Regions from separate parts of the Streptomyces sp. NPDC053079 genome, predicted to be linked through region 3. Evidence: riboswitches for the same ligand, from Rfam matches in the RefSeq annotation. Region 3 holds a riboswitch; each other region holds the start of a gene.
What was found. Region 3 has a riboswitch for cobalamin ahead of ACIGXW_RS10510 (ribonucleoside-diphosphate reductase subunit alpha). Riboswitches for the same ligand answer to the same signal wherever they lie in the genome.
Positions count from the first base shown of each region.

Region 1: it holds a riboswitch for cobalamin, as region 3 does, so the genes downstream of both, ACIGXW_RS00310 (cobalamin biosynthesis protein) here and ACIGXW_RS10510 (ribonucleoside-diphosphate reductase subunit alpha) in region 3, are expected to answer to the same signal.
Region 2: it holds a riboswitch for cobalamin, as region 3 does, so the genes downstream of both, metE (5-methyltetrahydropteroyltriglutamate--homocysteine S-methyltransferase) here and ACIGXW_RS10510 (ribonucleoside-diphosphate reductase subunit alpha) in region 3, are expected to answer to the same signal.

Region 1 is NZ_JBITZJ010000001.1:52,732-62,261, reverse strand. It holds gene cobO (cob(I)yrinic acid a,c-diamide adenosyltransferase) at 1-498, opposite strand, end outside; gene ACIGXW_RS00320 (putative cobaltochelatase) at 498-2,564, opposite strand; gene ACIGXW_RS00315 (cobyric acid synthase) at 2,731-4,278, opposite strand; gene ACIGXW_RS00310 (cobalamin biosynthesis protein) at 4,275-5,291, opposite strand; cobalamin riboswitch at 5,434-5,566, opposite strand; gene ACIGXW_RS00305 (hypothetical protein) at 5,744-5,974, opposite strand; gene ACIGXW_RS00300 (anion permease) at 6,001-7,263, opposite strand; gene ACIGXW_RS00295 (class II aldolase/adducin family protein) at 7,376-8,050, shown strand; gene ACIGXW_RS00290 (alpha/beta hydrolase) at 8,096-9,220, shown strand; gene ACIGXW_RS00285 (hypothetical protein) at 9,332-9,530, shown strand, end outside.
Region 2 is NZ_JBITZJ010000009.1:222,670-232,199, forward strand. It holds gene ACIGXW_RS30910 (hypothetical protein) at 1-324, shown strand, start outside; gene ACIGXW_RS30915 (GMC family oxidoreductase) at 321-2,234, shown strand; gene ACIGXW_RS30920 (ferritin-like protein) at 2,231-3,343, shown strand; gene ACIGXW_RS30925 (DUF6777 domain-containing protein) at 3,297-4,661, opposite strand; gene ACIGXW_RS30930 (serine/threonine-protein kinase) at 4,732-6,204, opposite strand; gene ACIGXW_RS30935 (alpha/beta hydrolase-fold protein) at 6,323-7,438, opposite strand; cobalamin riboswitch at 7,704-7,858, shown strand; gene metE (5-methyltetrahydropteroyltriglutamate--homocysteine S-methyltransferase) at 8,019-9,530, shown strand, end outside.
Region 3 is NZ_JBITZJ010000002.1:703,321-712,850, reverse strand. It holds gene ACIGXW_RS10535 (SulP family inorganic anion transporter) at 1-525, opposite strand, end outside; gene ACIGXW_RS10530 (carbonic anhydrase) at 587-1,201, opposite strand; gene ACIGXW_RS10525 (glycoside hydrolase family 3 protein) at 1,645-3,186, shown strand; gene ACIGXW_RS10520 (DUF3311 domain-containing protein) at 3,285-3,563, shown strand; gene mctP (monocarboxylate uptake permease MctP) at 3,560-5,191, shown strand; cobalamin riboswitch at 5,334-5,477, shown strand; gene ACIGXW_RS10510 (ribonucleoside-diphosphate reductase subunit alpha) at 5,641-8,019, shown strand; gene ACIGXW_RS10505 (ribonucleotide-diphosphate reductase subunit beta) at 8,019-9,032, shown strand; gene ACIGXW_RS10500 (YciI family protein) at 9,176-9,530, shown strand, end outside.

The sequences.
Region 1 (9,530 bases), on a different contig from region 3:
CGTGATCACCACATGCTGGGTGCCCGGACGGTTGCGCAGCACCTCGACCACCTCATCGGTGTCGATCCAGCCCCAGTGCATCGGGTACGCGAACTCGTCCAGCACGTACAGCTTGTACTTCTCCGCCGCCAGGTCGCGCTTGACCTGCTCCCAGCCCTCGCGCGCCTTCTCCTCATTGCTGAGCCCTCCTTCTCCCGCAGGGGACCGCTGGATCCAGGACCAGCCCTCGCCCATCTTGTGCCAGTCGACCGTGCCGCCCTCGCCCGAGGCGCCGAGGACGCGCAGCGCGTTCTCCTCGCCGACCTTCCACTTCGCGGACTTCACGAACTGGAACACCCCGATCGGCCAGCCCTGGTTCCACGCCCGCAGCGCCAGGCCGAAGGCCGCCGTCGACTTGCCCTTGCCGATGCCGGTGTGGACGAAGACCAGCGGACGGTTGCGCCGCTGGCGCGTGGTGAGCCCGTCGTCCGGTACGACGGTCGGCTGTCCCTTGGGCATTACGCGGCCCTCCTCGAGTTCGTGTTCCGTACGGTACGCACCAGCGCGGAGACGTTGTCCGCGCGCAGCTCGTCGAGCGTCACGACCGGGCCGCCCAGGGCGAGCCCCAGCTCGCCCGCCAGCCCGAGCCGCACCGGCCCCGACTCGCAGTCCACGACGACCGACGCCGTGCCCTCGCCGGCCAGCAGGCGCGCCGCCCGCGAGGCCCGCTCCAGCGGCTCGGGGCCGCCGGTGGCCCGGCCGTCGGTCACCACGACCAGCAGCGGGCGGCGCGACGGGTCGCGCAGGCGCTCCACCCGCAGCACCTCGTGCGCCTGCAGCAGCCCCGCGGCCAGCGGCGTACGACCACCGGTCGGCAGCTTCTCCAGCCGCGCCGCGCCCGCCTCCACCGAGGATGTCGGCGGCAGCGCCACCTCCGCCTCCGCGCCCCGGAAGGTGATCATGCCGATCTTGTCGCGGCGCTGGTACGCGTCCAGCAGCAGCGACAGCACCGCGCCCTTGACGGCGCTCATCCGCTTGCGCGCCGCCATGGAGCCGGAGGCGTCGACGACGAACAGCACCAGATTGCCCTCACGGCCCTCGCGCACCGCCTCGCGCAGATCGTCGCGCCGCACCACCAGCCCGGGGCCGCTGCGCCCGCGCGCCCGCTGGTGCGGGGCCGCGGCCTGCACGGTCGCGGCGACGTGCAGCTTGCCGAGGGTGCCACCGCGGGGGCGGCGCGCCCCCGTCGTACGCCCGTGCGCGGTGAGCGCGCGCGACCGGCGACCGTCGGCGCCCTCGCCGAGGCCGGGCACGTCGAACCGGCGCGTGCGGAAGGGGTCGGCGGCGGCGACGGCGGGGGCCTCGGGGGCAACGCCGCCGGAGCCGGACGCCGGGGCTTCCTGCGGGGCGGGCGCGTCGGAGCCCTCCCGCTGCTGCGGCACGTCGGGGGTGCCGTCGGGGCCCGGACCGTCCTGCGGGGGCTGCTGCCCGCCGCCGTCGGGGCCGTCGGGGCCCTCGCCGTCCGGGTCCGGACCCTCGGGCTCCGGATCCGGCTCGGGCTCCGGCTCGTCGTCCTCGAACCGGTCGAGGATCTCGTCGAGCTTGTCCTCGTCCAGACCGGGCGCGTCGAACGGATTGCGCCGGCGCCGGTGCGGCAGCGACAGCAACGCCGCCTGCCGGACGTCCGCCGTCGTCACGTCCGTACGCCCCGCCCACGCGGCGAGCGCGCTCGCGGTGCGCGCGGTCACGATGTCGGCGCGCATGCCGTCCACCTCGAACCCGGCGCACACGGCGGCGATGCGGCGCAGCGCGCCGTCCCCGAGCCGGACGCCCGGCAGCAGCGCCCGCGCGGCGGCGATGCGCTCGCGCAGCGCGTCCTCCTCGGCGGCCCACTTGGCGGCGAACGCCGCCGGGTCCTCGTCGTAGGCCAGGCGCCGGCGCACGACCTCGACGCGCTCGTCGGTCTCCCGCGAGGCCGCGACCTCGACGGTCAGCCCGAACCGGTCGAGGAGCTGCGGGCGCAGCTCGCCCTCCTCGGGGTTCATGGTGCCGACGAGGAGGAAGCGGGACGCGTGACGGACGGAGACGCCTTCGCGCTCGACGTAGGAGGCGCCCATCGCTGCCGCGTCGAGCAAGAGGTCCACCAGGTGGTCGTGGAGAAGGTTGACCTCGTCGACGTACAGCACGCCTCGGTGCGCGTCGGCCAGCAGGCCGGGCTCGAAGGCCTTCACGCCCTCGGACAGGGCCCGCTCGATGTCGAGAGCGCCGACGAGTCGGTCCTCCGAGGCTCCGACGGGCAGTTCGACCATCCGCGCGGGCCGGGTGTCGCTCAAGGCATCGGCCCCGTGCGGCCCGTCCGGACACGCCGGGTCCGGCGACGTCGGGTCACAGGAGAACCTGCAGCCGTCGATGACGGCGACCGGCGGCATCAGCGTCGCGACACCGCGAACTGCCGTCGACTTGGCCGTGCCCTTCTCGCCCCGTACGAGCACACCGCCCACAGCTGGGGAGACGGCATTCAGCAGGAGAGCCAGGCGCAGATCCTCCATGCCGACGATCGCAGTGAAGGGATAGGTGGTGTTCATGCGCTGGTCACTCCTTCGAGGGGTTCTCGCCGAATGCGTCGGCCGTTGCCGCAGTTGAGGGTCATGCTTGCCTTCTGCTCCCCGCACCGGCGGGGTTGGTCCGCTGCTCGGCGATCACTTCGTTGAAGCCCTGCTGTGCTCCCCGCTCGTGCGGGGATTCCCCTACTCACGGCGCCCCCGGCGGTATGAACGGGTAGCCGTTCGGCACGGGCACCCCGTCCTCGATGAGCCGCAGCAGCGCATCCGTGTCCGCGTGCTCCTCGATCAGATCCCCCAGCCGGTCCAGCTGTTCCTCCCGCAGCCCCGCGAACGACGTGTCCGGCGCCGGAACGAACGCCCGCCCGGCCGCCTTCGCCACCCGCCGCAGGAACGCGCGCCGGAAGCCGTCGCTCTCCAGCGAGCCGTGCCAGTGCGTGCCCCACACGGCGCCGACCCGGCAGCCGTCCAGGAACGGTTCGTCGCCGCCCAGGACCTCGGCGACGCCGTGGTGGATCTCGTACCCCTCCACCCGCTCGCCCAGGGCCTCGCCCACCGGCCGGGCCAGGGTCTTGTCGACCGCGAACCGCACCCGCACCGGCAGCAGGCCCAGGCCCTCGACCGAACCGGCCCGTGACTCCACCTCGTCGTCGATCCGCTCGCCCAGCACCTGGAAGCCGCCGCAGATGCCGAGCACCGGGCGGCCCTCGGCGGCCCGGCGGGCCAGGGCCTCCGCCAGGCCACGCTCACGCAGCCACGCCAGGGCCCGGACCGTCCCGCGCGTACCCGGCACCACGACCAGGTCGGCGTCCGCGAGCTCCTCGGGGCGGTCGACGAAGCGGACGACCACGCCCGGCTCGGCCGCGAGGGCGTCCACGTCCGTGAAGTTGGACATCAGCGGCACCGCGCACACCGCCACGCGCAGCACGTCGGCGCCGTGCGGCGGGGCCACCACCGACTCGCGGACGGCGCCGCGCAGCGAGACGCGCAGGCCGTCCTCCTCGTCGATGCCCAGGCCGTGGGCGAACGGCAGTACGCCGAACGTCCGCCGGCCCGTCAGAGCGTGCAGCATGTCCAGGCCCGGCTCCAGCAGGGAGACGTCGCCCCGGAACTTGTTGACGATGTAGCCCGCTATCAGCTCCTGGTCCTCGGGCGAGAGCAGCGCCGTGGTGCCGAAGAAGGACGCGAAGACCCCGCCGCGGTCGATGTCGCCGACCACCACCACCGGCAGCCGGCCCGCGCGGGCGATGCCCATGTTGACGATGTCGCTGCGGCGCAGGTTGATCTCCGCCGGGCTGCCCGCGCCCTCGCAGATCACCGCGTCGTGCGTACGCCGCAGTTCCTCGAGGCACTCGGTCACCGTGCCGAACAACTGCTCCTGCCGGCCCGCGTGGTAGCCGCGGGCGCTGAGCTCGCCGACCGGCTTGCCCATGAGCACGACCTGGCTGCTCCGGTCACCGCCGGGCTTGAGCAGCACGGGGTTCATCAGAGCGCTCGGCTCGACGCGGGCGGCCGCGGCCTGCATGGCCTGGGCGCGCCCTATCTCCGCTCCCTCGCGCGTGACGAAGGAGTTGAGCGACATGTTCTGCGCCTTGAACGGCGCGACCTTGACGCCCTTGCGGACCAGCCAGCGGCAGATGCCGGCCGTCACCACGCTCTTGCCCGCGTCCGAGGTGGTCCCGGCCACCAGCAGGCCCCCGCCCGGCGGGCGTGCGGGCCCGCTCCTGTCGGCTGTCACCGATTCCTCCTTCTGGCGAAATGTGCGAGGGAGAGCCTGCCCACCACGGCGGTCCCCAGGGCCAGCAGCGATACCCGGCGCGAGAGCCGCACCGCGCGTTCGATGTCCGCCACGGCCACGGGCCGGTTCTCCGCGCCCAGGACGGGGCGGTGTTCGACGCGGCCGGCGTAGGCGAGGGTGCCGCCCAGGCGGACCCCGAGGGCGCCGGCGAAGGCGGCCTCGACCGGGCCGGCGTTGGGGCTGGGGTGGCGGGCGGCGTCGCGCCGGGCCACGCGCCAGGCGCCGCGCGGGTCGGGACCGGCGAGGACGGCGAGGGCGGCGGTGAGGCGGGCGCCGGGCCAGCCGACGACGTCGTCGAGGCGGGCCGAGGCCCAGCCGAACCGCCGGTGGCGCGGCGACTTGTGGCCGACCATGGCGTCGAGGGTGTTGACCGCGCGGAAGCCCACCAGGCCGGGCACCCCGGCGAGGGCTCCCCAGACGAGGGCGCCCACGACGGCGTCGGAGGTGTTCTCGGCGACGGATTCGACGACGGCCCGGGCGATCTGCTGCCCGTCCAGCGCCTGCGGGTCGCGGCCGCACAGGTGCGGCAGCCGTTCCCGGGCGACCTCGATGTCGCCGGCCTCCAGGGCTCCGCCGACCGCCCGTGCCTCGCGGCCCAGGGTCGTACCGCCGAGCACGGCCCAGGTCGCGGCGGCGGTCAGCGCGGCGCCGGCGGCGGGGGAGCGGCGCGCGGTACGGGCCAGCAGCCCGGCGGCGGCCGCCGTGCCGCCCGCGCACAGCAGCGCGTGCAGGGTGCCGTAGCCGCGGTGGTCGCGCCACAGGCGCTCCTCGACGGCCTGCGCGGCGCGGCCGAACGCGGCGACGGGGTGGCCGCGGCGCGGGTCGCCCACCACGAGGTCGCAGGCGAAGCCGAGCGCGGCGCCGCAGACGAAGGCGAGATGCTTCCCGGTCAGGTTCCCGGTGATGTCCCCGGTCAGGTTCCCGGGCGTGTGATCACTGCGCGTCGGGCGCATCGGATCAGGCCGCCGTCACACCGTGGCGGGGGCGGCGCACCGGGGGCACAGGGGGCGCGAAGGGCAGGGGGCGACGGCAGCCGGGCATGGCGATGTGTCCTCACTCAGGGTCCGCGCCCTGGCTCGACGTGACCGGCGACCAGAGTCTCCTGGCTCCCGGATCGGCGTCGCCCCCGGCCTTCCGGTCCGCGGACCGCGGACCGTGGCCCTGGAATCGGGGGGACACTCCCCGGTGACAGTGGCGGGACCGCGCCGGATTCGCACCGGCTTCCTCTGCTGTCGCCGTTTGGCTCCGGAAGTCCACCACGGCCCGGGAAGGGCAGTCAACTCACCCTGACCTGCGGTGAGGCTGCCGGTCACGGGTGGGGCGGCGGGCGACGCGGGCAACGGCGAAGCGCCGGTCCGGCGGGTGCCGGACCGGCGCTTCGTGCGCGGGATGTGCTGCGGTCGCGTCAGGCGACGATCAGGTAGATGCCGTATCCCACGGCGGCCGCGCACAGCGCGAAGCAGGTGTACGCGCCGGTGCGCGCCACCGAGCTCGGGCCGGCCGCCGGGGCGGTGGCGGCGGTGGCGGCCTTGCGGGACGTGCCCACGATGCCGAGGGTGAAGACGGCCACGAGGCCGAGGGTGGCCACGAGGCTGACGCCGAAGACCTGGCCGAGTGCTGCCCAGTCGATGTTCATGGTGGTTCTCCTCCGTTGCCCGGCGGTCAGCCGGCCGTCGCGGGGGCAGGGGCGGGAGTGGCGGCCGGGGCGGCTGCCGGGGCGGCGGTGGGGCCGGCGACCGGGCCGGCCGGCGGCGGGGCGACGGCCTGGAGGGCCGCGGTGACCACGCCGACGGGCTCGGCCGGGACGGAGACGCCCTGCGGCTCGTTGAGGTCGTTGACGTTGTCGTGCGTGACCGGCTTGCGGCGCGAGGCCACCCAGATGGCGCCGCAGGCGGCCAGGGCCAGGACGGCGACCGCGGCGACGCCCCAGTCGCCCTGGTCGGCCAGGAGCGCGGCGCCGGCGCCGACGAGGCCGGCGGCCGGGAGGGTCAGGCCCCAGGCGGCGACCATGCGGCCGGCGGTGGACCAGCGGACCACGCCGCCCTTGCGGCCGAGCCCCGCGCCCATGACGGCGCCGGAGCAGACCTGGGTGGTGGAGAGCGCGAAGCCGATGTGGGAGGAGGCCAGGATGGTGACGGCGGCGCCGGTCTGGGCGGCGAAGCCCTGCGGCGGCTGGATGTCGGCCAGGCCCTTGCCGAGGGTGCGGATGATGCGCCAGCCGCCGAGGTAGGTGCCGAGCGCGATGGCGATACCGGCGGAGGCGATGACCCACATCGGCGGGTCGGCGTCCGCGCCGAGGGCGCCGCCGGAGATCAGCGCGAGGGTGATGACGCCCATGGTCTTCTGCGCGTCGTTGGTGCCGTGGGCGAGGGAGACCAGGGCGGCCGAGGCGATCTGGCCGGCGCGGTAGCCCTTGGCGCTGGCCTCGGGGTCGGTGTTGCGCGCCAGGCGGTAGGTCATCCGGGTCGCCAGCACGGTCGCCAGGCCGGCCACGACCGGGGCGACGACGGCGGGGATGAGGACCTTCATGACGACGGCGTCACCGTGGACGGCGTCGGTGCCCACCGAGGCGATGGTCGCGCCGATCAGGCCGCCGAACAGCGCGTGCGAGGAGCTGGAGGGCAGGCCCGCGAGCCAGGTGAGCAGGTTCCAGACGATCGCGCCGACCAGGCCGGCGAAGATGATCTCCGGCCGGATGCCTGATTCGTCGACGATGCCCTTGGAGATCGTCGCCGCGACCTCCACGGACAGGAACGCGCCGACGAGATTGAGCACGGCCGACATGGCCACCGCGACCTTGGGCTTGAGGGCCCCGGTGGAGATGGTGGTGGCCATGGCGTTGGCCGTGTCGTGGAAGCCGTTCGTAAAGTCGAACACCAAGGCCGTGACGATCACGATCCCGATGAGAAGCGTGATGTTTTCCATTCACCCAGGCAATCAGCTCGATGGTCAGTACGCGGCGACCGTAGGGACCCTGGGTGAACGGAAGGTGAACTGGGACGGGCAGGTCGATGACGCGAACCGGAGGCGAAGACCGATGAGGGAGTTCGAACAGGCGGGGGCCGCGCGGGACGACATACCGCGCATCTGGGCCCAGGTCGTGGCCACCGCCCGCCGCACCACCGCCGACGGGCTCGTGGTGGGCACGTCCGGCAACGTCTCCGCGCGCGTCGGCGACGTGGTCCTTGTCACTCCCACCGGCGTCCCCTACGACCGGCTGGGCCCCGGCGACGCGGTCGGCGTGGACCTCGACGGCCGTCAGGTCCTGGGCGACCTCGCGCCCACCAGCGAGCTGCCGATGCACCTGGCCGTCTACCGCTCCACCGACGCCGCCGCGATCGTGCACACCCACGCCGTGCACGCCACGGCCGTCTCCACGCTCGTCACCGAGGTGCCGCTGATCCACTACATGGCCGCCGCCCTCGGCGGGCCGGTCCGCGTCGCCCCCTACGCCCTCTACGGCACGGAGGAGCTGGCCGCCCACATGCTGCGGGCCCTCGACGGCCGCACCGGCTGCCTCCTGCAGAACCACGGCACCCTCACCTACGGCGCCACCCTCGACCAGGCCTACGACCGCACCGCACAGCTGGAGTGGATGTGCCGGGTCTGGCTCACCGCCGCCGCCGTCCCCGGCCACACCCCCTCGCTGCTCGGCCCCGGGCTCCTGGACGAGGCGGCCGCCAAGCTGCGGGGCTACGGACAGCGCGGCTGATCCCCCACTGGCCGCGCCCGCCGGGCGCGCCCACACTGGAAGGCGATGGTGCTGCGCACAGTGGCGGCCGCGGCCGCCACCACGCTGATCGGTGCCGGGGCGGCCGCGGTGGCGGCCGGGCGGTACGCCGGTGACGCTGCCCTGAAGGCGGACCCCGGCCGTCCGCCGCCCGGCGAGCCCCGGCTCGCCCTCCACGACGTCACCGGCGCCACCGTCACCCTCGGCCGTACCCCCGCCGCCCTGCTCCCGGGCACCTACGGGCTCGCGGGGCGGGGTGTGCACGCCGTCGTCGGGCCCGTCATCGCGGACGTCTCGCACCCGCACGACCGGGTGATCCGCCGCCTGGACCGCGTCACCCGGGGCGCCCTGCGCCCCGGCGAGCGCGTCTGGCTCACCCCGCAGGTGCACGCCGGCAACCCCCGCGACGCCCTCGGCCTGGACCACGCCGAGGTGGACGTCCCCGGCGAGATGGGACCGCTGCCCGCGTGGTTCGTGCCCGGCGGCCGCGACACCTGGGTGATCACCGTGCACGGCCTGGGTGCCACCCGCGAGCACCCCATGAACGTCATGCCGTTCCTGCACGGCCAGCGGCTGCCCGTGCTCGACATCGCGTACCGCGGCGACCCCGGCGCACCCCGGCCGCCCCATGGAATCGGCCACTTCGGCGCCGGTGAATGGCGGGATCTCGACGCCGCCATCCGCTACGCGCTGCGCTACGGCGCCCGCCGGGTGGTCCTGCACGGCTGGTCCACCGGCGCCACCATGGCCCTGCTGGCCGCCCGGAACTCCGCGCTGAGCAGCCGCGTCAGCGGCCTCGTCCTGGACTCCCCGGTCCTCGACTGGCCGGCCGCGCTGCGCGCCCTCGCCGGCCGCCGCGTCCCGGCAGCCCTCATTCCGCTTGCGGTCCGGGCGACCGAGGGCCGCACCGGCCTCGCACCCCACGCCCTCCTCGCGGCGGCCGACCCCGCCGCCCTGCCCATGCCGACGCTCCTCGTGCACGGCCGCGACGACACCCTCGCGCCCCTGGCCCTCTCCCGTGAACTCGCCGCGGGGCGACCGGAACTGATCACTTTGCGGGCCGTGCGCGGAGCCGGTCACGCCGGGTCCTGGAACGTCGATCCGCAGGGCTACGAAGAGGCCCTGCGACGCTTCCTGGTCCCCCTCATGTAGGGCGCCCGCAGCCCGTACCCGGCTCCTTCCCGACGGCCCACCACCGGTCGTCAGCGGCCGGATAGTTGGTTCCGATTGGGTTTTCGGAGCGTGAACGGCAAGACTGCTCCTGTGACGTCCCGTACTCCGCGCGACTCCCGGCTCAGACTCGTTCCCCGACAGCCGATCGCCGCCGCCCGCCGGGCCGTGGCGAACCGGGGCTCCCGGCCGGCTCCCCGCCCGCCCGCGGGCACCCCGGCCCGTCCGGAACTCGCCCGGCAGGCGAGAGGCGGACTGACCGGCGCGGTCCGCCTGGCCCGCTGGGCGGCCG
Region 2 (9,530 bases), on a different contig from region 3:
GCCGTGGGCCGCTTCATCGACGATCTGGCCGCCGCCGGGGGAGACCCCGACGGCCTCGCCGACGCGACCTCGCGCGACATCGCCCGGGCCGTCACGCACCTGTGGTACCTGGGCGTCTGGCCGCAGCTCTCCCGGCCCGTGCACGCCGCGCTCGGCCGGGAGCACGCCAACACCGCGTTCGTGGTCTCTCCCGAGGCGTACACCGAGGGCCTGGTCTGGCGGACCTTCCACGGCCACCCCCCGGGCGCGAAGGCGCCCGGTCACGGCACCTGGGCCGCCCCGCCGCCCGGCGCCCCGGCCCGGCCCGCGCAGGGCGCCGCGTGAGCGCCGCACCGCGACCCGGCGCGGACCGCTACGACGTGATCGTCGCCGGCGCCGGCCTCGCCGGCTCCCTCGTGGCCAAACAGCTGGGCGACCAGGGCTGGCGCGTCCTGGTCCTGGAGGCCGGCACCCGCACCCTGGACACCTGGCCGGGCCACCTCGACGCGATGAACACCTACTACGGGGCGCTCGCCAAGGTCCCCAACGCGCCCTACCGGCCCAACGCCGCCGCCCCCTCCCCGGACGTCCTCGACCTGGTGGGCCTGCCGGCCGGCGGCTACCGGGCGAACGGCTACTTCGTCCAGAACGGCGCCCTGCCCTACGCCAGCGACTACCTGCGCGCCACCGGCGGCACCGCCCTGCACTGGATGGGCCTGGTGCCGCGCATGCTCCCCGACGACTTCGCCACCCGGAGCCGTTACGGCTACGGCCGGGACTGGCCGCTGGGCTACGACGACCTGGAGAGCCACTACCGCGCGGCCGAGCGCCTCCTGGGCGCGGCCGGCGACGCCGCAGAGCAACGCGACGCCCTCGGGCTGCCCTTCCCGCCCGGCTACGTCTACCCGATGCACGAGATCCCCCGCACCTACCTCGACCGGGTGCTCGCCGCCCGGCTCGACGGCGCCACCGTCCACGAGAGCCCGGACGCGCCCGCCACCACCCTGCGCGTGGTCACCACCCCGCACGCCCGCAACAGCACCCCCGACCCGCGCTACGACGGCGGCGCCGGCCACCGCCCCGCGGGCGCGGCGGGCCTGCCCAACTACGGCGAACGCTGCGTCGGCAACGCCTCCTGCGTCCCCATCTGTCCCGTCCAGGCCAAGTACAACCCCCTCAAGACCCAGGCCACCTGGAGCCACCGGGTCACGCTTGTCCCCCACGCCGTCGTCAGCCGGGTCCTCGCCACCGGCGGCGGCCGTGTCTTCGGCGTCGAGTACCAGTGCTACGACGACCCGGCCGCCCCCGTGCACACCACCCGCACCGCCGAGGCGGACATCGTCGTCCTCGCCGCCCACTCCATCGAGAACGCCAAGCTGCTCCTCGTCTCGAAGCTCGCCAACAGCAGCGACCAGGTGGGACGCAACCTCATGGACCACCCCACCCTGCTCACCTGGGGGCTGCTCGACCATCCGGTGGGCCCCTTCCGCGGCCCCGGCTCCACCTCCGGCCTGGAGAACTTCCGCGCCGGTCCCGCCCGCAGGACCCGCGCGCCTTTCCGCATCGAGATCGCCAACTGGGGCTGGAGCTGGCCGGTCGGCTCACCGGGCAGCGACGTCGCCCGGCTGCTCGGCATGGGCGCCGACTCCGACCAGCCGCGCGGCAAGGGCCTCTTCGGACGCCGGCTGCGCGAGGCGCTGGCCCGCGACGTCGGCCGCCAGTTCTGCCTGCAGTTCGCCATGGAACAGGACGCCGAGAGCCGTAACCGCGTCACCGTCGACCCGGGCGTGCGCGACCGGCTCGGCAACCCCCGGCCCGTCATCACCTACGACCTGTCCGACCGCGTCAAGCGCGGCATGGCCGCCGCGAAGGCCGTCTCCGACCAGATCTTCCGGCTGCTCGGCGCCGAGGACCACACCGCCTATGCCCCCGGCCCCCTCGCCCCCGGCTGGTTCCGCCACGCCGACCGCGACTTCGTCTACCAGGGCGCGGGCCACGGCGCCGGCACGCACATCATGGGCGAGGACCCCGCCACCTCCGTGGTCGACCAGTGGCAGCGCTGCTGGGACCATCCCAACCTGTACGCCGTCGGCTGCGGCAGTATGCCCTCGATGGGCACCTCCAACCCCTCGCTCACCATGGCCGCCCTCGCGCTGCGCAGCTGCGAACAGATCCACCGTGACCTCAGGGAGCTGCACCGCCCCAGGTCCGTCCGCCCCGTCGCGGCCGCCCGGCAGCGGGAGGGACGGTCATGACCGCGCCCTCCGTGCTCCGGGAGCCACCGTTCCGGGTGCCGCGCGACCGTGCGGACCTGCAGCTGTTCCTGCAGGCCGCGCTGGCGCTGGAACACCTGACCGTCCCGCCCTATCTGACGGCCATGTACACGCTGCGGGCCGGCACCAACCGGCCCGCCTTCTACGCGATCCGGGCCGTCGTGCTCGAAGAGATGCTGCACATGACGCTCGTCGCCAACCTCCTCAACGCGGTCGACGGCACGCCGCTGGTGGCGAACTCGCAGTTCGTCACCGGCTACCCCGCCCAGCTGCCCTACAGCAGGGACCGCATCACCGTCGCCCTGCGCCACTTCGGGACCGAGGCTCTGGAGACCTTCCTGCGCATCGAGCAGCCCGAGTACCTGACCGGGCCGCCGGGTCACCCCTCGGCGGCCGGGGACGAGGGCTGGACCTCCATCGGGCAGTTCTACGACACCATCCGCGAGGGGGTGCTGCGGCTGACGGCGGAGCTGGGGGAGCGGCGGCTCTTCAGCGGCGACCGGGCCCGGCAGGTGGGTCCCGAGCACTTCTACAACTCCGGCGGCGAGGTCTTCGCGGTCACCGGCCTGGCCTCCGCGCTCAAGGCGCTGAAGGTCATCACCGAACAGGGCGAGGGCGTGAGCATGACCGTCTTCGATTCCGACGACCAGATCTTCGGCGAAGCCAGGGAGCCCGCGCACTACTTCCGGTTCAACGAGCTCCTCCAGCAACGCGCTTACGGGCCGCACGACACCCCCGCCACGGGGCCGACCGGCCCCGTCGTGGAGGTCGCCTGGCGCGACGTCCACCCCATCGACCCCGAGGCCAAGGTGGCTCACTACCCACGCGGCAGCGCCGTGCGGCGGGCCGCCGAGGAGTTCAACGAGGTGTACGCCCAGCTGCTGTGCGTCCTCGAGCACGCCTTCACCGGCGCCCCGGCCGAGGTCGGGGCCGCGGCGCCGGTGATGCTGCGGCTGCGGGACCTCGCCGAGCGGCTGTACCGCAATCCGCACCCGGACCCCGCGAAGAGCGCGCGGGGCCTGTACGCGAGCCCGACCTACGAGGTCACTGACCGGCACTTCGAGCGGGCGCGGGCGGCCCTGGCGCGGTAGCGGCCGGCGGAGCCGCGGTCCTGGGCGGCGGGGCGACGGTGCGCTCGACCGGCGGCGCGGCCGTCCTCGGCGGCGGCGCGAGGGTGCGTTCCACCGGGGGCGCCGCCGTCCTCGGGGGCGGTGCGGCCGTACGTTCGACGGGCGGAGCCGCGGTCCTCGGGGGCGGGGCGACGGTGTGTTCGACCGGCGGTGCCGCCGTCCTCGGCGGTGGGGCGATGGTGTGTTCGACCGGGGGAGGTGCCGTCTTCGGGGGCCGCGGCGCCGACGTCGTGTGGACGGGCGGTGCCGCCGAGGCCGTGCGCGGGGGCGGCTGGGAGACCGGCGGGGCCGATCGGGTCGGCGGCTTGCTCGTGACGGACGGCGGCACCATGGGCGAGCCCGTCCTCGGCGGCGCCGTGCGCGAGGGGCTGGGCGGCGCGGTGGTGGGCGGCCTGGAGGTGGCGGTTCCGCCGCTGGACGGAGGACGGGAACCGGAGGATGACCCTCCAGTCGGAGTGCCGGACGGAGTGTCGGACGGAGTCCCGGAGGGGCTCCCCGAACCGCCCCCGGAGCCCGACCGGGACGGCGTGGGGGCGGGCGGCAGGGGCACCGGGAAGGTCTTGGAGTCGTCCGCGCCGTCGCTGCCCACCGGGCGGTCGAAGCCCTTGTCGGGCTGGTAGGCGTCGACGAGCGGGAGGGTCTTCATGGGCCCCTCGTCCAGGGGCCTCGCGGTGATGACGGTGACCTGCGAGTTCTGGAAGCTCTCCCAGTGCTGCCCGGTGTACGTGGACGCCATGCGGTCGACGTTGTTCTCGGGCTGCAGCAGCGGATTGCCGCAGTTGCACTTGACCGCGGGGTTCCGGTACGCGTCGAAGAGCAGCGCGGTACCGACCTGGACGACGGACAGATACGAGACCGTCTTGCCGTCCCCCTGGTAATTGTGGTTCCTGACCAGGGTGTCCACGAGCACATGGCCCTCGCTCAGGCCCTTGACGTGCTCCTCGATCTTGTCGACGGGGATCTTCCGGATCTTGGCCCAGGCCGCCGCCTTGGCGGGGTCGCGCAGGAGCTCGGTGACCAGCTTGCTCTTGTCGCAGCGGGTCTTGCCCGGGGTCCCGCCGATGACCCCCCGGGCCTCGGCCGCCTTCTCACCGCTGCGGGGCAGCGCCTTGACCCCCTGCAGATCGGTGCCCGGCGCCGGTATGAACGCACCCGGCGCGATCACCCCCGCGGCTTCCAGGGCTATCTCGGCGACCATCTTCTTCGAAGCCTTCGAACAGCCCGCCGCCCCCGCGCCGCCCAGCAGCGCGCAGACGGCCAGCAGGGAGACGATCCTCATCCGTTCGCGCCTCACAGCGCACACCCCCCGATAGCCGGTTCACGAATTCCGACGGTTCAGTCCGTACGCGCTAGCACGAGGTCACCCAGCCGCTGCCGCAACTGGCGTACCCCGTCGGGTCGGTGCTCGGACCCGTGGTCGGGTCCGTGGTGGGGTCCGTGGTGGGTCCGGGGGTCGCCGGCTCGGACGTGTCCTCCGTCTGCCCGGGCGTGGCCACCCCCGTGGGGCCGCCGCCCGGGTTGTCGCCCGGCTGCGAGCCGCTGTTGTCGCGCAGGGCGAACAGGGCCGCGGCCCCACCGGCGAGCAGGACCAGCGCGACGACGGCCGCCACGATCCACACCGCCGTCCGCGGCCGTGGCTCCGGGCCGGGCTCCGGCCCCGTCCCGGGGTGCGGCAGCGGACGCACGGGATACCCGACGGACGCGGCGGACCCTCCCGGGCCCGGAGCGAGAAGGGGAGTCGCCAGGCCGCCCTGCTGCAGCCCGACCGGCACGTTGACGGACGGCGTCCCCGCGGAGCGCCCCACGACGGGCCCGGGTTCCGGCGTCGGCGTGGGCCTCGGCGCAGGTGAGGGCGTCGGTGTCGGTGTCGGTACGGGCGTGGGTGTCGGTGTCGGCGTGTCGGGTACCGTCAGCGGCCGTCCGGGGTCCGGGTGGCGCACCCGCTCGTCGAGGGCGGTGCGGACGTACCCGGGCGGTTCCTCCGTGAGCAGGCCGGCGGCGACCCGGTCGAGGAGCTGCTCGGCCTCCGCCGAGCCCATGCGGGCTTCCGGGTCCTTGCGCAGCAGCCCCTCCAGCACCGGCGTCAGCGGCCCGGCCCGCCGGGGCGCCGCGGGCTCGTCGTCGACCACGGCCCGCAGCGTGCTGAGCGCGTCGCCCCGGCGGAACGGGGAGACCCCCTCCACCGCCACGTACAGCAGGGTGCCCAGCGACCACAGGTCGGAGGGGATGCCCGGGCGACGGCCCGTGGCCCGCTCCGGGGCCAGGTACTCGGCGGAGCCGACCAGGTCGCCGGTGCGCGTCAGGGTGCCGGCGCCCTCGATGACGGCGATGCCGAAGTCGGTGAGCACCACCCGGCCCCCGGCCTCCAGCAGGACGTTCGCCGGCTTGACGTCGCGGTGCAGCACCCCCACGGCGTGGGCGGCGCGCAGCGCCTGCAGCACCTGCGCGCCGATCCTGGCCGCCTCCTTGGGCTGGAGCACGCCCTCCTGCCGGAGCACCTTGTCCAGCGACTGGCCGCGCACCAGCTCCATGACGATCCAGGGGCGGCCCTCCTGCTCGACCACGTCGTGCACGGTGATCACATGGGGGTGGGCGACCCGCGCGGCGGCCCGGGCCTCCTGCTTCAGGCGCGCGTACAGCACCCGGACGTCCTCGTCGTTCATGTGCTCCGGCGCCCGGACCTCCTTGGCCGCGACCTCCCGGTCGAGCACCTCGTCCATGGCGAGCCAGACGACGCCCATGCCGCCGTGCCCCAGCTGTTCCATGAGCCGGTACCGCCCGGCCAGCAGCGGTTTGCGCCGCGTGGTGTCCATCCCGTCCATGCCGTACGCCCCCTCCCCCTGCGTACGGCGTACCGAGCCGTGCGCATTCGGGCCACACTGGCTGGGACGTGGCCGTGGCCGAAACCGTTCCCGGCCGGACGGGAAACCCCGCGCGGCCTCAGCGGCGGGCGGTCAGCTCCTTGTCGAGCCAGCGCAGGACCTCGGGGTATTCCTCGCGCCAGGTCTGGAAGTTGTGGCCGCCCTCCTCACGGACCAGCTTGTCGACCTTGGTCGGCGCCTTGGCCTTCCCCGCGAACTTCAGCATGGGCTCGTAGTACTTCTCCTCGCCCTTCGAGCTGGCGGCCAGGAGCAGGGACACCGGCGGCGGAGCCATGTGCTCCAGGCGCCAGGTCAGGTCGGACTCGTTCCTGATCTGCTTGTTGCCCGCGTAGAGGTCACCGGTGTCGCGGTCCTGGCGCGCGAAGAGGTCGGCGGACAGCCCGGCCGCGGCGCCGTAGCGGGCCGGGTTGGTCATGGCCGCCTTCAGCGCGCAGTACCCGCCCGTGGAGTTGCCCACCGCGCCCCAGCCGCCCCGCGAATTGTCCGCGCGGTACACGTCGTTGACGGCGATGGGCAGGTCCTGGTTGAAGAACGTCATGGCCTGCGGGCCGCCCGGCACGTCCGTGCAGTTGGTGTCGCGGTCCGCCACGACCGACGGCCGGACCATCAGCACGATCGTCGGCCTGATCTGCTTGGCCACGATGGCGCGGGAGGCCGCCTGCGGGACCTTGATCTGGGTGATGAGGTTCTTGGAGACGCCGGGCTGCCCGGTGATCGCCACGATCACGGGGAACCGGTCGTTCTCGTGCTCCTTCTGGAAGTACTGCGGCGGCAGATAGGCGAAGCCGTCCATGCCCAGCCCGCTGACGGGACCGCGTATCTCGATCCGGTCGACCTGGCCGGCCTTCTCCTTCGGGCCCAGGCCGACGGACTCCTGGCCCTTCACGACGAGCGCGGGCGGCCGCTTGCCGTCCTTGCCGCCCTTCAGCTCCTGCTTGCTGGAGTTGCGGCCGAGGAGCTCGTTCCACGTGGAGTAGAAGCCGAACTCGTTGTTCGCCGCGACGAGCAGCACCGACAGGATGCCCAGCTGCGCCACGGCGAGCAGGCCGAGCCGGGAGAGGAGCGCCGGGATCCCCTTCTTCGCGGCCCGTGGCCACAGCCACAGCACGAGGGCGGCCAGCGCGACGGCGATGACCACCAGGAACAGCAGGAAAGTCTGGGACGTAAGGCCCACGGTTGTCGCTCCTCTTCGGAGTGGGTTCTCCGGGAGGGAAGAGGGGGTACGGCCCGGTGAGGTTTCCTGTTTTGGCCGCAATTTTCGCCTTATGGCGCTGCTGGGGGTCCTGACGGCCCGCAGGGGCGGCCACGGCCCACGACCCTACCCCGCGCGTCCGCACGCAAGATCGAAACTGTCCGGGCAACCCCTGTCGGCGGACGGGCCCCTGCGTCTAGGGTGAAGGCGCAGCCGGTTCGCCCCGCCCTCCAGGCGGGCGCGTCGCAAGAGGGAACCCGGTGGGAATCCGGGACTGCCCCGCAGCGGTGAGCGGGAACGACCGCCGTCATACGCACTGGACCGCCCCGGCGGTCCGGGAAGCGACGGCCACTAGGTGCCGTGTCCTCCACCGACACGGCGTGCCCGCGAGTCCGAATACCTGCCGCTGCCCGCGTGCGACCGCACGCGGTGATCTCGGTGGCCTCGAGGGCGGGCCGGCGGTACGGACGGCGCATGCCTGGGCGTGCTCCGCCGGCATCTGCCGACCCTTCGTACGCTCGGGTCCCGCCGGGATCCCCCGCGACTCGCGAAGGAGAGTTCCGTGGCAACACACCCCACCGCCCCCACCGCCGTCCGCGCCCGGGCCACCGTCCACGGCTACCCCCGGCAGGGGCCCGGCCGTGAACTGAAGAAGGCCGTCGAGGGCTACTGGGCCGGCCGCGTCGACGCCGCAGCCCTGCACGACACCGCGGCCGCCCTGCGCCGCGACGCCTGGCGGCGCCTGGCCGACGCCGGCGTCCACGAGGTCCCCACCGGGGACTTCTCCCTCTACGACCACGTCCTGGACACCACCGTCATGGTCGGCGCCGTCCCCGAGCGGTACCGCGCCGCCGTCGAAGCCGACGCCCTGGACGGCTACTTCGCCATGGCCCGCGGCACCCAGCAGTTCCCGCCGCTGGAGATGACGAAGTGGTTCGACACCAACTACCACTACCTCGTGCCCGAACTGGGCCCGGACACCGCCTTCTCCGCCGACTCCACCAAGCAGACGGGCGAGTTGGGGGAAGCCCTCGCCCAGGGCCACGCGGCCCGGCCCGTGCTCGTCGGCCCCGTCACCTATCTGCTGCTGGCCAAACCCGCGCCCGGCGCCCCGCCCGGCTTCCAGCCCCTCACCCTCCTGGACCGGCTGTTGCCCGTGTACGCCGAGGTCCTCTCCGACCTGCGGGCGGCCGGCGCCGAGTGGGTCCAGCTCGACGAGCCCGCCCTGGTGCAGGACCAGCCCCCGGCCGTACTGAACGCCGCCGCCCGCGCCTACCGGGAGCTGGGCGGCCTCGCCGACCGGCCCAAGCTGCTGGCGGCCACCTACTTCGACCGCGTGGGCGACGCCCTGCCCGTCCTCGCCAAGTCCCCCGTCGAGGGCCTGGCCCTGGACTTCACCGGACCCGCCGCCGCCAACCTCGACGCCCTCGCCGCCGCCGGCGGCCTGCCCGGCAAGCGTCTGATCGCGGGCGTGATCGACGGGCGCAACGTGTGGATCAACGACCTCGAACGGTCCCTGTCCACCCTCGCCACCCTCCTCGGCCTCGCCGACCGGGTGGACGTCGCCCCCTCCTGCTCCCTGCTGCACGTCCCCCTCGACGCCACCGCCGAGCGCGACGTCGACCCGCAGGTCGCCCGCTGGCTGGCCTTCGCCCGGCAGAAGGCCGAGGAGACCGTCACCCTCGCCCGCGGCCTCAACGAGGGCAGCGACACCATCGCCCCGCAGCTCGCCGCCAACCGCTCCGCCCGGGCCTCCCGCGCCGCCTCCGCCCTCACCCGCGACCCGGCCGTACGGGCCCGCGCGGCGGCCGTCACCGCCGCGGACGCCCGCCGCCCCCAGCCGTACGCCGAGCGCGCCGCCGCCCAGCGGGCCCGGCTCGGCCTGCCGCTGCTGCCCACCACCACCATCGGCTCGTTCCCCCAGACCCGCGAACTGCGCACCGCCCGCGCCGACCTGCGCGCCGGGCGCATCGACGCCACCGCCTACGACGAGCGCATCGCGACCGAGATCCGTGAGGTCCTGGCTTTCCAGGACAAGGCCGGCCTGGACGTCCTCGTGCACGGTGAGCCGGAA
Region 3 (9,530 bases):
GCCGGCGCCGACGGCGAAGGAGACCAGCGCGTCGCTGTCGGTGACGACGTCCGCGACGAGGCCGGGGACGCCCGCTATCTTCTCGAGGCCGGAGCGCGGCTGCTTGACCCCGGCCATGGTGTAGAGCTGGCCGAAGAGCAGGACGAGCCCGATGCCGGCGAGCATGCCCTGCACCACGGCCACGGAGATCGCCCGGAACCAGCGGCCGAAGCGCAGGGCGCCCAGGGCGAGTTGGAGCAGTCCCGTGACGAGGACGATGGCACCGAGAGTGCCCAGGCCGAACTCCCGCACGGCTTCGAAGACGAGCACGGTGAGCCCGGCCGCCGGGCCGCTGACCTGGAAGGTGCTGCCGGGCATGGCGCCGACGACGAGGCCGCCGACGATTCCGGTGATCAGTCCGAGCTCGGCGGGCACGCCGGAGGCGACGGCCACGCCGACGCACAACGGCAGGGCCACCAGGAAGACGACGAGTGACGCGAGTGCGTCACGCCGTAGGACGGGAGGGTCTTTCAGGCTGGAGAACATGGATGAGGGTTCCTTGATTCAAGGTGGTGCGGCGGAGTGCTTCGGGTGAAGTGGCTGCGCGCTACAGCGGACCGAATACGCGGTCACCGCCGGGCCGGTGCGCCATGACCGCACCGGTGTGTACCTCGTAGTACCAGGCATGGAGGGACAGCAGCCCCTCTTCGATGCGTTCACGTACGCACGGGTAGGCACGCAGCCTCTCGAGCTGGTCCACCGCGTGTTGCTGCACCGCGTCCGCCACGTCGGCGGGGACGGCGGAGGGGTCCTTCGCCCGCGGGGCCCGCACGGCCCGCGGTACGGCACGCTCCAGCCAGCCGCGCACGGCCGGGGCGGAGGAGAGGTCGTCGTCCCGCACTATGGCGCTCACGGCCCCGCAGTGGGAGTGCCCGCAGACGATGATGTCGCGGACGTTGAGCACGCGCACGGCGTACTCGATGGTCGCGGTCTCACCGGCGGGATGGTCGTCGTGGTACTCGGGCACGATGTTGCCGGCCGTGCGCAGCTCGAAGAGCTCGCCGGGGCGTGCGCCCGTGATGAGGGACGGTACGACGCGCGAGTCGGAACAGGTGATGAACAGGGCCTCGGGAGACTGTCCGGCCTCCAGGGGCCTGAAGGTCTCGGCGTTCTCGGCGACGTGGCTCGCGAACGAACGGGCGTTGTCAATGAGCGACTTCATGTTGGCCTGCCTCCTGCACCCCTGATTCTGGTGGGGGCGCGGTGTGGTCGGGTCGGGTCATGTCAGGTCGGATCGGCATTGCCGGTTTCGGGCACCACTGCAGCGGGGTGCCGACGGCAGCCGTGATCGTGTCCGATTCTCCACGGCTGCCGCTACGGATACTTTACCCACACATTACCTGTTGATGACAGACTTTATTTTCCCCAAACAGGGGGCATAGACGGGCACTTGACATGTCGCGGACGGTTCGACCATCGAACTGAGACCCCATCACCCACAGTTCAACACACCCTTCCCGGCAGGTCATTCGGGCCGCTCAGCAGCACATCGCGTCCTTGACACCCCCATTGGTACAGTCCAACATCCCGACTGTCCGGGCGACGGGGCCCCGGGCGTGCACGGCACCCGGCGGCACCGGGCCGCCCAGTCGGAGGGGGACCCCCATGCGCCTCACGCACCTGACCCACGCGGTGCTGCAGCCGGGATTCGAGGGCACGACGGCCCCCGACTGGGTCCGCCGCCGGATCGCCGACCAGGGCCTCGCCTCCGTCGTCCTGTTCGGGCGCAACATCTCCACGCCCGAACAGGTCGCCCGCCTCACCGCCGCGCTGCGCGCCGAGAACCCCGATCTGATCGTCGCGATCGACGAGGAGGCGGGCGACGTCACCCGCCTGGAGGCCTGGACCGGGGCCTCGCGCCCCGGCAACCTCGCCCTGGGCTCGGTCGACGACACCGCGCTGACCGAGGAGGTCGCCCGGGACATCGGCCGCGAGCTGCACGCGGCCGGCGTCACCCTCGACTACGCGCCCAGCGCCGACGTCAACTCCAACCCCCGCAATCCAGTCATCGGCGTGCGGTCCTTCGGCTCGAGCACCGCCCTCGTGGCCCGGCACACGGCGGCCTGGGTGCGCGGGCTGCAGTCGGCGGGGGTCGCCGCCTGCGCCAAGCACTTCCCCGGCCACGGCGACACCGCCGTCGACTCCCACCACGACCTGCCCACCGTCACCGCCTCCGCCGCCTCGGTCGCGGGGACCGCCCTGCCACCCTTCGTCGCCGCGATCGGGGCGGGCGTACGCGCCGTGATGACCGGTCACCTCCTCGTCCCCGCCCTCGATCCGGACCTCCCGGCCACGCTCAGCCGGCGCGTCCTGGTCGACCTGCTGCGCACCCGGCTGGGCTTCGACGGGATGGTCGTCACCGACGGCATCGAGATGAGCGCCGTGACCTCCCGCTACGGCATCGACGGGGCGACGGTGCGCGCCGTGGCGGGCGGCGCGGACGCGGTGTGCGTCGGCGGCGAGATCGCGGCGGAGGAGACGACCGAGCGGCTGACGGCCGCACTGGCCAAGGCGGTTCACGACGGCACCCTGCCGGAGGAGCGGCTGGCCGAGGCGGCGGGCCGGGTCGCGGAGTTCGCCGCCTGGTCCGGGGAGCGGTTCCGCGGCCGTACGGCCGAACACGGCGCGCGCTCCGACGTCGGGCTGCGCGCCGCCCGGCGCGCCCTGCGCGTCACCGGCGCGGCGACCGCCGCGCTGCCCCTGGGCGCCGACCCGCACGTCGTCGAGCTCGCCCCCGCCTCCACCCTCGCCATCGACCGGCAGACGCCCTGGGGGCTGGCCGCGCCCCTGCGCGCGCTGCGGCCCGCCACCACGTCCGTGCGGCTGACGCAGCCCGAACTCGCCCGCGACGCGGCCGTCTTGGAGCGCGTCGTCCTCGTCCCCGCCGTCGGCCGCCCGCTGGTCGTCGTGGTCCGCGACGCGGCCCGGCACTCCTGGATGGCCGGCGCCCTCGGCCGCCTCCTGCGGCGGCGCCCGGACGCGGTCGTCGTCGAGATGGGCGTCCCCGGCGCCGACACCCCCGGCGCTCCGCACCTCGCGACCCACGGGGCCACTCGCGTATCGGGCCTGGCCGCGGCCGAGTTCCTCACCGGCGCAAACGGAACCGACGCAAACGGAACCCACACAAACGGAACCGGCACCTTCTGAATCATTCCGATATGCGGATAGGGGGTGACGTCCGGAGGCACCCTCCCCTAGATTTCCTGCGCATTACGCAAGTGATCGCTCAGGGGACGGAGTCACGCATGTCGCAACCACCCGCGCAGCCACCCGGGGGTGGCCGCGAACCGGTCGTCACCCTGCCGCTGGTCATCGCCGGCGTATGCCTGGCCCTGCCGTTCGCGGCGATGCTCTGGGTCGACTCCTACTCCCGGCTCACCCCGGCCTTCATCGGTATCCCCTTCTTCTACTGGTACCAGATGCTGTGGGTCGTCCTCTCGACGCTGCTCACCGTCGTCGCCTATGTCATCGTGCGCCGCCACGAGCGGCGGACGCGTGCGCGTGCGGGAGGTGAGCCGCGATGAAGGACGGCGTGAACGGTGTCGCGCTCACCGTCTTCATCATCTTCTTCCTCGCCGTCACGGTCATGGGTTTTCTGGCCTCGAAGTGGCGGCGCGCGGAGAACGCGAACAATCTCGACGAGTGGGGACTGGGCGGCCGCTCCTTCGGCACCTGGGTCACCTGGTTCCTGCTGGGCGGTGACCTCTATACCGCGTATACGTTCGTGGCCGTCCCGGCCGCCATTTACGCGGGCGGCGCGGCGGGCTTCTTCGCGGTGCCGTACACCATTCTCTGTTACCCGCTCGTGTTCACCTTCCTGCCCCGCCTCTGGTCGGTCGCGCACAAGCACGGCTATGTGACGTCCTCGGACTTCGTCCGGGGCCGGTTCGGCTCCAAGGGCCTCTCGCTGGCCCTGGCGTTGACCGGAATACTCGCCACGATGCCGTACATCGCGCTGCAATTGGTGGGCATCCAGGCGGTTCTGGACGTCATGGGCGTCGGCGGCGGGGAGAACACCAACTGGTTCGTGAAGGACCTGCCGCTGCTGATCGCCTTCGGTGTGCTCGCGGCCTACACCTATTCCTCGGGGCTGCGCGCGCCCGCGCTGATCGCGTTCGTCAAGGACACCTTGATCTACATCGTGATCATCGTGGCGATCGTCTACATCCCGATGAAGCTCGGCGGCTTCGGCGACATCTTCGCGAAGGCCGGTGAGGCGTTCGCGGCAGAAAACCCGGCCACCGGCAAGCCTCGCGGCTCGCTGATCACCGGACCGCAGGCGCAGTGGGCGTACGCGACGCTCGCCCTGGGCTCGGCGATGGCGCTGTTCCTCTATCCGCACTCGGTGACCGCGGTGCTTTCCAGCAAGGGCCGCAATGTCATCCGCCGCAACACCACCATTCTTCCCCTTTACTCCCTGATGCTGGGCCTGCTGGCCATGCTCGGCTTCATGGCCATCGCCGCCGGGGTGAAGGTGAAGAACGGACAGCTCGCGATCCCGCAGCTCTTCGAGGACATGTTCCCCGACTGGTTCACGGGTGTGGCCTTCGCGGCCATCGGCATCGGCGCGCTCGTTCCGGCCGCCATCATGTCGATCGCGGCGGCAAATCTCTTCACGCGCAACATCTACAAGGACTTCATCAAGCCGGACGCCTCTCCCGAACACGAGGCGAAGGTCTCCAAGCTCGCCTCCCTGCTGGTGAAGGTCGGCGCCCTCGCCTTCGTCCTGACCATGGACAAAACGGTCGCCATCAATTTCCAGCTGCTCGGCGGCATCTGGATCCTGCAGACCGTGCCGGCCCTGGTCGGCGGTCTCTTCACCCGCTGGTGCCACCGCTGGGCGCTGCTCGCGGGCTGGGCGGCCGGGATGATCTACGGCACCTGGCGGGCGTACGACACGCCGAGCGCCACCCAGGACCACTTCGGCAACACCAACCTGATCCCGCTCATCGGCGAGAAGGGCTACATCGGCCTCACCGCCTTCGTCCTCAATGTGATCGTCGTCATCGTCGCGACGTTCGTCCTCAGGGCGCTGAAGGCGCCCGACGGCGTGGACGAGACCCGGCCGTCGGACTACACCGCCGACGCCGGCGACCCAGGCGTCCGTACGGACCTCCCCCCGGCCACCGTGGGGGCCCCCGGCGGGCACTGACCCGACCCACCCTCCAGAGGGCCGCCACACCCCCGTCCAGGGGGCGTGACGGCCCTCTTCGCTTGCCCTGCCGGGCCCACCCGTTAGCACATTCCGCAACCGCTTCATGACGGGACGACACAACATGTGGGGGCGCGTACGAGGCCCGGCACTAGATGTATGCTCGTCCTCGCTGTCGTCGCAGGGGAATCCGGTGGAAATCCGGAACTGTCCCGCAACGGTGTATGTGTGCGCATATACACAGCGCACCGAAGTCCGAGGACCTGCCGACAGCGCGTCCACCACCGAGCCTGCCCTGGGCTCGGCTATGGGCGTTGAATTCGTCCGGGCCCCGCGGGTTGGGCCGGCGGACGCCTACGAGGTGTGCCCTGGTGCAAGCGGCATGCCCGTACGCGACCGTCGCGCGCCTCCCGCCCGGCCCACCCCAGCCGAGCGAGGGAGAGCCACACGTGACCATCGCGCCCGCAGATCCGGTCTCAGCGAACGCGGAAGCGACCGGCGGCCCCGGGACCGCGCTGCTGCGCACCCTGACCGATCTCACCGCCGATCTGCCCGCCACCGACCCGGGCAAGGTCGCCGCCGCCGCGCTGCGCGGCCGGCACCCCGGTTCGGACGAGGCCGAGCTGCGCTCCCTCGCCACCGAGGCCGCCGCCGGTCTCATCGCCGAGGAGCCGGAGTACTCCAAGCTCGCCGCCCGGCTGCTCACCCGTGCCATCGCCGACGAGGCGGCCGGCCAGGGTGCGACGTCCTTCTCCGCCTCGGTCGCCGTCGGCCACCGCGAGGGCCTGATCGCGGACGAGACCGCCGCCTTCGTGGCCACCCACGCCGAGCGCCTGGACGCCCTGGTCGAGACGGCGCTGACCGACGGCGCCGACGACCGTTTCGGCTACTTCGGCCTGCGCACCCTGCACAGCCGCTACCTGCTGCGCCACCCGATCCACCGCGACGTGATCGAGACCCCGCAGCACTTCCTGCTGCGCGTGGCCTGCGGTCTGGCCGAGGACCACTCGGAGCGGGCCCTGGACGACGTCGCGGAGCTGTACCGGCTGACCAGCACGCTGTCGTACCTGCCGTCCTCCCCCACGCTCTTCAACTCCGGCACCCGCCACCCGCAGATGTCGTCCTGCTACCTGTTGGACTCGCCGCTGGACGAGCTGGACTCGATCTACGACCGCTACCACCAGGTGGCGCGCCTGTCGAAGCACGCGGGCGGCATCGGCCTGTCCTACTCCCGCATCCGCTCGCGCGGCTCGCTGATCCGCGGCACCAACGGTCACTCCAACGGCATCGTGCCGTTCCTGCGCACCCTCGACGCCTCCGTGGCGGCGGTCAACCAGGGTGGTCGGCGCAAGGGCGCCGCCTGCGTCTACCTGGAGACCTGGCACGCGGACATCGAGGAGTTCCTGGAGCTCCGCGACAACACCGGTGAGGAGGCCCGCCGCACCCACAACCTCAACATCGCGCACTGGATCCCGGACGAGTTCATGCGCCGCGTCGAGGCCGACGCCGACTGGTCGCTGTTCTCCCCCGCCGACACGCCCGACCTGGTCGACCTCTACGGCGACGAGTTCGACGCCGCGTACCGCCGGTACGAGGCCGAGGGCAAGGCCGTCAAGCAGATCCCGGCCCGCGTGCTGTACGCCCGCATGATGCGCACCCTCGCGCAGACCGGCAACGGCTGGATGACGTTCAAGGACGCCGCCAACCGCACGGCCAACCAGACGGCCGAAAAGGGCAAGGTCGTCCACTCCTCGAACCTCTGCACCGAGATCCTCGAGGTCACCGACGACAGCGAGACCGCGGTCTGCAACCTCGGCTCGGTCAACCTCGCGCAGCACCTGGGTGCCGACGGCGAGATGGACTGGGAGAAGCTCGACCGTACGGTCCGTACGGCCGTGACGTTCCTCGACCGCGTCGTGGACATCAACTTCTACCCGACCGAGCAGGCCGGCAACTCCAACAACCGCTGGCGCCCGGTGGGCCTGGGCCTGATGGGCCTGCAGGACGTCTTCTTCCGCCTGCGCCTGCCCTTCGACTCCCCCGAGGCGAAGGAGCTGTCCACCCGCATCTCCGAGCGGATCATGCTCGCGGCGTACGAGGCCTCCGCCGACCTCGCCGAGCGGCACGGCCCGCACGCGGCCTGGTCCGCGACACGCACCGCCCGCGGCGTGCTGCACCCCGACCACTACCCCAACGCCGTCCCGGCCTGGGCGGACCGCTGGGACGCGCTGCGCGCCCGCATCGCCGAGGTCGGCATGCGCAACTCGCTGCTGCTGGCGATCGCCCCCACGGCGACCATCGCCTCCATCGCGGGCGTGTACGAGTGCATCGAGCCGCAGGTCTCCAACCTCTTCAAGCGCGAGACGCTCTCCGGTGAGTTCCTGCAGGTCAACACCTACCTGGTGGAGGACCTCAAGAAGCTCGGCGTGTGGGACCGCACGACCCGCGACGCCATGACGGACGCCAACGGCTCGATCCAGGACCTGAAGTGGATCCCGCAGGAGGTGCGCGACCTGTACCGCACCGCCTGGGAGATCCCGCAGCGCTACCTGATCGACATGGCCGCGGCCCGTACGCCGTACCTGGACCAGAGCCAGTCGCTGAACCTCTTCATGGCCTCGCCCACCATCGGCAAGCTCAGCTCGATGTACGCGTACGCCTGGAAGCAGGGCATCAAGACGACGTACTACCTGCGCTCGCGTCCGGCGACCCGGATCGCCCGGTCGGCCAGTGCGGCCGCCACCATCCCGGTGCAGCAGGCCGCGCCCGACGCGGACGCCATCGCCTGCTCCCTTGAGAACCCCGAGTCCTGCGAGGCCTGCCAGTAATGAGCTCCACCGAGAAGAACCTGCTCGACCCGGGCTTCGAGCTGACCCTGCGCCCGATGCGGTACCCGGACTTCTACGACCGCTACCGCGACGCGATCAAGAACACCTGGACCGTGGAGGAGGTCGACCTCCACTCGGACGTCGCCGACCTCGCCAAGCTCTCGCCGGGCGAGCAGCACATGATCGGCCGCCTGGTCGCGTTCTTCGCGACCGGCGACTCGATCGTGGCGAACAACCTGGTCCTGACGCTGTACAAGCACATCAACTCCCCCGAGGCGCGGCTGTACCTGTCGCGGCAGCTCTTCGAGGAGGCCGTGCACGTCCAGTTCTATCTGACCCTGCTGGACACCTACCTGCCCGACCCGGACGACCGCGCCGCGGCGTTCGACGCGGTGGAGAACATCCCCTCCATCCGCGAGAAGGCCCAGTTCTGCTTCAAGTGGATCAACGAGGTCGAGAAGCTGGAGCGGCTGGAGACGAAGGCCGACCGCCGTCGCTTCCTGCTCAACCTGATCTGCTTCGCCGCGTGCATCGAGGGCCTGTTCTTCTACGGCGCCTTCGCCTACGTGTACTGGTTCCGCAGCCGCGGCCTGCTGCACGGCCTGGCGACCGGCACCAACTGGGTCTTCCGCGACGAGACCATGCACATGAACTTCGCGTTCGAGGTCGTGGACACCGTCCGCCAGGAGGAGCCCGACCTCTTCGACGACGAGCTCCAGCAGCAGGTCACGGACATGCTGAAGGAGGCCGTCGAGGCGGAGCTGCAGTTCGGCCGCGACCTGTGCGGCGAGGGCCTGCCGGGCATGAACACCGAGTCCATGCGCGAGTACCTGCAGTGCGTGGCCGACCAGCGCCTGGTGCGACTGGGCTTCAAGCCGGTCTTCGGCTCGGAGAACCCTTTCTCCTTCATGGAGCTGCAGAACGTCCAGGAGCTGACCAACTTCTTCGAGCGCCGCGCGTCCGCGTACCAGGTGGCGGTCGAGGGCTCGGTCTCCTTCGACGACGAGTTCTAGGAATCCGGTCCTGACGGACCGGTTCCGAAAAATCGGCGCGACACGTCGATTCCGGCGTCTCCCGTTCGACGTACAGGTGAAGGGTTGGGAACAGCCCAGCTCACGTACCGATCGAACGGGAGATTGTCGTTATGCCGCGCTTTATGATGATCGTCAAGGCGAGCGAGGACTCCGAGGCCGGTGTCATGCCGACCAAGGAGCTGATCGCCGAGATGGGGCAGTACAACGAGCAGCTGGTCAAGGCCGGTGCCATGCTCGCCGGCGACGGCCTGCACCCCTCGTCCAAGGGCGCCCGGGTCTCGTACTCGGGCAGCCGGCGCACCGTGACCGACGGGCCCTTCGCCGAGACGAAGGAGCTCATCGCGGGCTTCTGGATCATCCAGGTCAAGGACCGGGACGAGGCCCTGGAGTGGGCCCGGCGCGTCCCCTTCGAGGACGGGGAGGTCGAGGTCCGGCAGATCTTCGAGCCGTCCGACTTCCCCGCGGACGTCCTGCCGC